DNA from 2 places in the Streptomyces sp. NPDC050658 genome. Region 2 is predicted to be linked to the other one. Evidence: riboswitches for the same ligand, from Rfam matches in the RefSeq annotation. Region 2 holds a riboswitch; the other holds the start of a gene.
The links. A riboswitch is a leader RNA that binds a small molecule or an ion and turns the genes downstream of it on or off. The one in region 2 is predicted to bind S-adenosylmethionine.

Region 1: another riboswitch for S-adenosylmethionine. It lies ahead of ACIBKX_RS02205 (aminotransferase class V-fold PLP-dependent enzyme); the one in region 2 lies ahead of thrC (threonine synthase).

Annotation. Positions count from the first base shown of each region.
Region 1 covers NZ_JBITGM010000001.1:464,623-469,031, reverse strand. The annotation lists gene ACIBKX_RS02215 (cytochrome bc complex cytochrome b subunit) at 1-790, shown strand, start outside; gene trpD (anthranilate phosphoribosyltransferase) at 929-1,993, shown strand; SAM riboswitch class IV at 2,096-2,212, shown strand; gene ACIBKX_RS02205 (aminotransferase class V-fold PLP-dependent enzyme) at 2,417-3,817, shown strand; gene ACIBKX_RS02200 (glycerate kinase) at 3,769-4,409, opposite strand, start outside.
Region 2 covers NZ_JBITGM010000011.1:204,533-208,941, reverse strand. The annotation lists gene ACIBKX_RS32070 (hypothetical protein) at 1-486, opposite strand, end outside; gene ACIBKX_RS32065 (glucosyl-3-phosphoglycerate synthase) at 525-1,496, opposite strand; SAM riboswitch class I at 1,653-1,782, shown strand; gene thrC (threonine synthase) at 1,800-3,104, shown strand; gene ACIBKX_RS32055 (MoaD/ThiS family protein) at 3,206-3,481, shown strand; gene ACIBKX_RS32050 (cold-shock protein) at 3,932-4,135, shown strand.

The DNA of each region.
Region 1 (4,409 bases), on a different contig from region 2:
CGCGGCGATCGCCTCGATCAACCCGATCTGGGCGCTCGGCCCGTACCGTCCGGACCAGGTGTCCACCGGCGCCCAGCCCGACTGGTACATGGGCTTCGCCGAGGGTCTGATCCGTGTCATGCCGGGCTGGGAGATCAACCTCTGGGGTCACACGCTCGTCCTGGGCGTGTTCATCCCGCTGGTGATCTTCCCGCTGGTCCTCGCGGCGATCGCGGTCTACCCGTTCATCGAGTCCTGGGTCACCGGAGACAAGCGCGAGCACCACATCCTGGACCGCCCGCGCAACGCCCCGACCCGTACGGCCTTCGGTGTCGCGTGGATCACGGCGTACATGATCATGCTCGTCGGTGGTGGCAACGACCTGTGGGCCACGCACTTCCACCTGTCGCTGAACGCGATCACCTGGTTCGTCCGGATCTTCTTCTTCGTCGGACCGGTCCTCGCCTTCATCGCCACCAAGCGGATCTGCCTGGGTCTGCAGCGGCGCGACAAGGACAAGGTGCTGCACGGACGCGAGTCCGGCATCATCAAGCGCCTGCCGCACGGTGAGTTCATCGAGGTCCACGAGCCGCTCGGTCAGGAGCAGCTGCACACGCTCACCGCGCACGAGCAGTACGAGCCGATCGAGATCGGCCCGACGGTCGACGAGAACGGCGTCGAGCGCAAGGTGTCCGGTTCGCAGAAGCTCCGCGCCAAGCTCTCGAAGGGCTACTACGGGGAGGAAAGCCAGATCCCCAAGCCCACCGTCGAGGAGTACAAGGAGATCACGAGCGGCCACGGCCACCACTGATCCCCTGGAGCCCACCGGGCTCTGACCACAAGGTCGCCACGGCAGGAGCCCCGTCCATTGCATGGACGGGGCTCTTTGCCGTCCCCGGAGCTGGATAGGGTGTCCTCGACCCCTTTTATACGAACCCAGGAGCGGCAGATGAGCGCTGTGACCCCCGCAGGAGGCAACACCGCGGCGGGCCGTTCCTGGCCCGACGTACTGAACGGCCTGCTCTACGGCCACGACCAGAGCGCGGACGCGACCGCCTGGGCGATGGACCGCATCATGCGCGGCGAGGCCACCGAGGCGCAGATCGCGGGCTTCGTGGTGGCGCTGCGGGCCAAGGGCGAGACCGTGGAGGAGATCTCCGGTCTGGTGCGCGCGATGTACGAACACGCCAATGTGATCGACGTGCCGGGCGCGACCGTCGACATCGTCGGTACGGGCGGTGACGGCGCCAAGACCGTCAACATCTCCACGATGTCCGCGATCGTCATCGCCGGCGCGGGCGCGAAGGTCGTCAAGCACGGCAACCGCGCCGCGTCATCGGCCAGCGGCGCCTCCGACGTACTGGAGAAGCTCGGCGTCAACCTGGAGCTCACCCCGCAGCGGGTGGTCGAGGTCGCCGAGGAGGCCGGGATCACCTTCTGCTTCGCGGTCAAGTTCCACCCGGCGCTGCGGCACGCGGGCGCCGCGCGCAGCCAGTTGGGCATCCGGACCGTGTTCAACCTGCTCGGTCCGCTCACCAATCCGGCCAGGGTGCGGGCCCAGGCGGTCGGTGTCGCCGACGCGCGGATGGCGCCGGTCGTGGCCGGGGTGTTCGCCGAGCGCGGCAACTCCTCCCTCGTCTTCCGCGGCGACGACGGGCTCGACGAGCTGACGACGACGTCGACGTCCCGGGTCTGGGTGGTGCGCGACGGAGCCGTGCGCGAGGAGGCCTTCGACCCGCGTGACGTCGGCATCGACCTGGTGCCCGTCGAGGCGCTGCGCGGCGCCGACGCCTCGTACAACGCGGAGGTCGCCCGGCGGCTGCTCGACGGCGAGACCGGGCCCGTGCGGGACGCCGTGCTGCTCAACTCGGCGGCGGCGCTCGTCGCCCTCTCGCCGGGCGAGGGGAGCCTCGCGGAGCAGATCCGGGGCGGTATGGCGAAGGCGGCCGAGTCGATCGACTCCGGGGCCGCGAAGAAGGCCCTGGCGCGCTGGGTGGCGGCCAGCAACCGCTGACGTACCGACGTACCGACGCACGCCCTGAATGTGACGCAAGGCGCAGTCCGGATCCTGGACTGCGCCTTGCGCGTCGAAGATCGTGTGGCAAGATGCTGGACAGGTCATGAGTGACAGCGATTAGGCCCCGGCTTGCTGTCCGGCAACCCTCCGTCCGTGGCGGGGTGCCCCGGGTGAAGACCAGGCCGTACGCAGCAAGGCGTATGGCAAGCGCGGACCCCTCGCTACCAGGGGTCCTGGTCCTCGAGGGAGCAGTCTCGTGAGCAAGCGAATGCGGTAGGGCCTAGGGCCCCGTTCGCAGTACCCCCTCCGCCCGGCGAAGAGCGCCGCGCGTCGAGGCAACACCCGTACGCGGAGCAGCAGTTGTGCTGCCGCACGGGATCTTACGCAGCTGTTCCGTCTTGCTCGCAGGGAGATTTCGCCATGTCCGCACGCCCCGCCGCCGCCCAGGTCACCGCCACCGACGCCGACTCCGCCGACCCCTGCTGTGCCGCCCCGCTGCCGGTGCTCGGCCGGGACGTCACCGTGCCGCTCGTCACCGGTGGCGAGGTGACCTACGCCGCGCTCGACTACGCGGCCAGCGCCCCCGCGCTGCAGCGGGTGTGGGACGACGTCGCCGCCTACGCGCCGTACTACGGCAGCGTGCACCGCGGCGCCGGGTACCTCTCGCAGCTCTCCACCGACCTGTTCGAGAACAGCCGGGTCACCGTCGCCGAGTTCCTCGGCTGCCGGGAGGGCGACCAGGTCGTCTTCACCCGGTCGACCACCGACTCGCTCAACCTGCTCGCCGCCGCGCTGCCCGCCGACTGCCAGGTCTTCGTCTTCGAGACCGAGCACCACGCCTCGCTGCTGCCCTGGCGCGACGCCCGCGTGACCTACCTGAACGCTCCCCGCACCGCGGACCAGGCCGTCGAGACCCTGGAGCGCGCGCTGGCCGACCGCGATCCCTACGGGCCCGCCCTGGTCTGCGTGACCGGCGCGTCGAACGTCACCGGTGAGCTGTGGCCGGTCAGGGAGCTGGCCGCCGCCGCCCACGCGCACGGCGCCCGGATCGTCCTGGACGCCGCGCAGCTCGCGCCCCACCACCCGGTCTCCATCAGCGAGTTGGACGTAGACTGGGTCGCCTTCTCCGGCCACAAGCTGTACGCGCCCTTCGGCTCGGGCGTGCTCGCGGGCCGCTCCGACTGGCTGCAGTCCGCCGAGCCCTACCTCGCGGGCGGCGGCGCCTCGCGGAAGGTGGCGCGGCGCACCGACGGCGGTGTGGACGTGGAGTGGCACGACACCGCGGCGCGGCACGAGGCCGGTTCGCCGAACGTCATCGGCGTGTACTCGATCGCCGCCGCCTGCAAGGCGCTCACCGAGGCGGGCTTCGACGAGCTCGTGTCCCGTGAGCGGCACCTCATCGCCAAGGTCCGCGAGGGCCTCGCCGAGGTGCCCGCCGTGAAGGTCCTCTCGCTCTTCGGCGACGACGCCCCGCGCGTCGGAGTCATCTCCTTCGTCGTCGACGGCTGGAACAGCTCGCACTTCGCGGCGGCGCTCTCCGCCGAGTACGGCATCGGCGTACGCGACGGTCTGTTCTGCGCCCACCCGCTGGTGCGCACCCTGCTCGGCAGCGACCCGCAGACCCAGGGCGAGTGCGGTGCCCCCGAGGCCGCGCCCGGCGAGAAGTCGCTGAACGCGATCCGGGTGAGCTTCGGCGCGGGCACCCCGGACGAGCACGTCGACCGCTTCGTGCGCGCCGTAAAGGAGCTGGTGGCGGACGGCGCGCGGTGGAACTACCGCACCGAGGACGGGCGTTGCGTGCCGGACACCAGCGCCGCCTGACGGTCCGGCAGGCGTGAGCCGAGGACGATCATCCGCAGGGCGCGCTCGGTCGCGTCGGTGAGGAACTCACCGCCGCGCCCCAGCGCCTCGGTGAGCGAGACCGGGGCGGGCAGGATCGCGCTGTAGGCGTCCACGCCCGCCGCCCGTACGTGGTGTGCGCCGTGGCCGATGGTGCCCGCGAGGACGAGGACGGGACGGCCCGACCGCTTGGCGCGCCGCGCCACCTCGGCGGGGATTTTCCCGCGCGGCGTCTGGTGGTCGAGGGCGCCCTCGGCGGTGACGACGAGGTCGGCGGCGGCGAGGCGGGCGTCCAGGTCCAGGTGGTCGAGGAGGACGTCGAAGCGGGGGAGCAGCCGGGCGCCGAGGGCGGCGAGTCCCGCGCCCAGACCGCCGGATGCGCCCGTGCCGGGGCCGAGGGCGAGGTCCTCGCGGACGTCGAGGTCACGGGTCAGGACGTGGGCCCAGTGTTCGAGGGCGGCGGCCAGTACCTCGACCTGGGTGGGCGTGGCGCCCTTCTGGGGGCCGAAGACGCGGGCCACGCCGCGTTCGCCGGTCAGGACGTTGAAGGGGTTGCAGGCGACGCGGATCTCGG
Region 2 (4,409 bases):
CGCGGCGAGCGGGTCGCCGGGCGAGGGCAGCACATCGGCGCCGGAGATGTCGCACCGCTTGAGCTGCGCGCCGCTCGGGCCCTTGTACGTCCCGTCGTTGCCGCCGAAGAAGAGCCGGGCGTACGCCACCTTCGCGCCCGGCGGGATCGCGACCCGGCCGGTGCTCGACCCGTGGTCGGGGTCCATGCCGGCGGTGTTGATCCGCCGCATGACGAAGGTGTTGTTGTTGTCCCTGCCCTCGCCCTGCGCGGCGGTGGCACAGCGCGCCGCCATGTCCGCGGGGGTCGTCGGGCAGCCCATGACCGTGTTGCCGATGGTCTTGAAGTCGCCGTACAGCGAGTCGTCGTACCGCTTGGCGAAGGGCTCGATCACATCCGCCGCGGCCGGCACGGCGGCGGCAGCGCCGAGTGTGGTGGCGGCTAGGGCGGTGGCCATGGTCAGGCCGCCGAGGCGGCCGATCCTGTTGATTGCGTGTCTGACCCACATAAGTGGAAAACCTAGACATCACGCACTAAATCATATGGTTACGCCACGCGTCGGGCCGCATACTCGGCGACATCCACCATCGGCGGCCGCTCCTCCGTGTCCACGGGATACGTCCGCGGCACGAATCCCTGCTCGCCCCGCTCGAACTGCGTCAGCTCCGGCCGTACGAGATGTCCGCGGGCCAGCCGCAGCTGTGCCGTCCGGTAGATCGCCGCCGCCATCCGGCCGAGCGCCTGCCCGTCCTGGTGGCGGTGCCTGCGCACCCCGACGTCGACCTGCGCGAGCGCGTCGAGGCCCACCGTGTGCAGCGCGTCGACGAGCAGGCCGAGCTCCACCCCGTACCCGACGGGGAACGGCAGCCGTTCGAGCAGCGACCTGCGCGCCGCGTACTCGCCGCCCAGCGGCTGCACGAACCCGGCGAGCTGCGGCCAGTGCATGTTGAGCAGCGGGCGCGCCATCAGCTCGGTCACCCGGCCGCCCTGACCCGCGGTCTTGCCGGAGGCGAGCAAATCCGACTCGGTGCCGAGCGGCCGGTCGTACATCGCCTTCACGAAGTCCACGTCGGGCTCCGTCAGGAGCGGACCCACGATCCCCGACACGAAGTCCGCGGAGAACTCCTTCAGGTCCGCGTCGATGAACGCGACGATGTCACCGCCCGTCACCAGCAGCGAGCGCCACAGCACCTCGCCCTTGCCGGGCACGGCCGGGATGCGCGGCAGGATCTCGTCCCGGTGCACGACCCGCGCACCGGCCTGACCCGCGACCTCCGCCGTGCGGTCCCGCGAGCCGGAGTCGATCACCACGAGCTCGTCGACCAGCGGCGTCCGCTCCACCAGCTCGCGGCGGATCTCGGCGACGATCTCGCCGACCGTCTCCTCCTCGTCGAGCGCCGGGAGCACGACGCTCACCGAGGCGCCGGACGCCCGCTTGGCGGCGGCCAGCCGGTCAAGGGGACGGTCGGCGACGGACCAGGAACGCCTGCTCAGCCAGCGCTCGACCTCTTCCAGCACGGTCAGGGTCCTCCCGTTTGTGATCCATCTCGCGGTTCGGACGACTATCTCAAGGGTCCAGGGCTTCGGTTACAGTCTTGAACAACGCGGATGACCATCGCATGTCGGGGGTCATCACGTGACAAATGCACCGGGACCGCGAGCCCGGCGCCATACCGCTCATCCAGAGGGGCAGAGGGATACGGCCCGTTGAAGCCCCGGCAACCCTCCCGCCGACCGACGAGGTCACGGTGGGGAAGGTGCCAATTCCGTCTCGCGGCGAGATGCGTCGCGAGGAAGATGAGGAGAAAGGGCCTCGCCTCCATGGCTGCGCAGACCGTCGAAACGAACGACACCACCGCGACCACGCTTTCCGTAGACCTCGGCCCCGCTTCGGGCCTCTCCTGCCGCGAGTGCGGCGAGCTCTACGCCCTCGGCCCTATCTTCGCCTGTCAGGCCTGTTTCGGCCCGCTCGAAGTCGCCTACGACCTGCCCACCGGCGACCCGGAAGCCCTGCGCAAGCAGATCGAGGCCGGGCCCGCCAACATCTGGCGCTACGCCCCGCTGCTCCCCGTCCCCGCCGACGTGGCCGACAAGCCGAACCTGAACCCCGGCTGGACCAAGCTGGTCAAGGCCGACAACCTCGCCCGTGAACTCGGCGTCGAGCAGGGCAAGTTGTTCGTCAAGGACGACTCCGGCAACCCCACGCACTCCTTCAAGGACCGTGTCGTGGCGCAGGCGCTCGAGGCTGCGCGCGCCTTCGGGTTCACGACCCTTTCGTGCTCTTCGACGGGCAACCTCGCCGGCGCCGTCGGTGCCGCCGCTGCCCGCGCCGGGTTCCGCTCCTGCGTGTTCATCCCGCACGACCTGGAGCAGGGCAAGGTCGTCATGGCCGCGGTGTACGGCGGCGAGCTCGTCGGCATCGAGGGCAACTACGACGACGTGAACCGCTTCTGCTCCGAGCTCATCGGCGACCCGCTGGGCGAGGGCTGGGGCTTCGTCAACGTCAACCTGCGGCCGTACTACGGCGAGGGCTCCAAGACCCTCGCGTACGAGATCTGCGAGCAGCTGGGCTGGGTCCTGCCGGACCAGCTGGTCATCCCGATCGCCTCCGGCTCCCAGCTCACGAAGATCGACAAGGGGCTGAAGGAGCTGATCGCGCTCGGCCTCGTCGAGGACAAGCCGTACAAGATCTTCGGCGCCCAGGCGGAGGGCTGCTCTCCGGTGTCGGCCGCGTTCAAGGCGGGGCACGACGTCGTACGCCCCCAGAAGCCGAACACGATCGCCAAGTCGCTGGCGATCGGCAATCCGGCCGACGGGCCGTACGTGCTGGACATCGCGCGGCGTACGGGTGGTGCGGTGGAGGACGTGAACGACGAGCAGGTGGTCGACGCGATCAAGATCCTCGCCCGCACCGAGGGGATCTTCGCCGAGACCGCGGGTGGTGTGACGGTCGGCGTCACGAAGAAGCTGATCGAGGCGGGGCTCATCGACCCGTCCCTCACCACGGTGGTGTTGAACACCGGTGACGGCCTCAAGACCCTCGACGCCGTTGCCGAGACGTCTCAGGCGACCGCGACCATTCGCCCCAGCCTGGATGCGTTCCGCGCCGCGGGTCTTGCCGGTTAGCCGCCGCAGGGCCTGAGCCTTCTTCCCCGACTGCGGGACCGTTGTGGTTGGTCGCGCAGTTCCCGCGCCCCTTCGGGGCCCGTACTACCGAGGTGAACCCCATGAGCGTCAACGTCCGCATCCCCACCATCCTCCGTACCTACACCGGCGGGCAGGCCGAGGTCGCCGCCGAAGGGGCGACCCTCTCCGAGGTCATCGCCGACCTGGAGAAGAACCACGCCGGTATCGCCGCCCGCGTCCTGGACGACCAGGGCAAGCTGCGCCGCTTCGTGAACGTGTACGTCAATGACGACGACGTCCGTTTCGAGCAGGGCCTGGAGACGGCGACGCCGGACGGCGCGGGCGTCTCGATCATTCCGGCCGTCGCCGGCGGCTGATCAATCCGGCACAGGGCCGGCGGCTGATCTTTCCGCAAGTACCCTGCGTAACCTCAATTGCCCCCTCCGCGAGAGAAGCGGAGGGGGCAATTCTGCATGGTTGAGCGCGGTACAGTTGGGAAACGAGCTTCTCCGTTTGTGCCGAGCGCATATACGAAGTCGGCGCGGGGCCGACAAGAAGTAGCCAAAGTGCACTGCCCATTTGAGCCTTTCGCGGCACTTGTCCGGCCCGACTTGCCCTGAACTCCGGCAAATTCTCCGCATATCTGCGATCGGGCGTGCCCAGAATTCTCGTCCGATTGACCTGTTGCAGACGGCAGTTGGACAGATACATTCAGCCGCGGTCGACGCGTTCCGGCGCACACCTCCACAACCCATTGGGGGGGTGAGGTCTGACCCGGGTCCGCGAAGTGCGGTCCTGTGCAAGGGCCAGTAATAGGGGAGTTAGGCATGGCTCAGGGCACCGTCAAGTGGTTCAACGCGGAGAAGGGGTACGGCTTCATCGCGGTCGACGGTGGTGCGGATGTTTTCGTCCACTACAGCGCGATCCAGATGGACGGCTACCGCACCCTGGAAGAAGGTCAGCGAGTCGAGTTCGAGATCTCGCAGGGCCAGAAGGGTCCGCAGGCGGACATGGTCAAGCTCGCCGTCTGATCACGGAGCGATCGGCCAGCGACTTATCGAGCGACGAGGGGCCCGTATCCCGGCAGGGGTACGGGCCCCTCGTGTGTGCTCGTGGTCCGGCTGGGGCAGGGCGTCAGCGGTCCCGCTTCTCGGGAGCACCTTGCACTCGGGTGGGTCGAGTGCTAATCATTGGCGTTAGCACTCTCCCAGTGAGAGTGACAGAACTTGGATCGGGTCGGTGAGGTCCGCAGGCCGAGTGGGGCAAGGAACCACAAGGCACGCAGGCCGTCCGTCGCGGGCACCA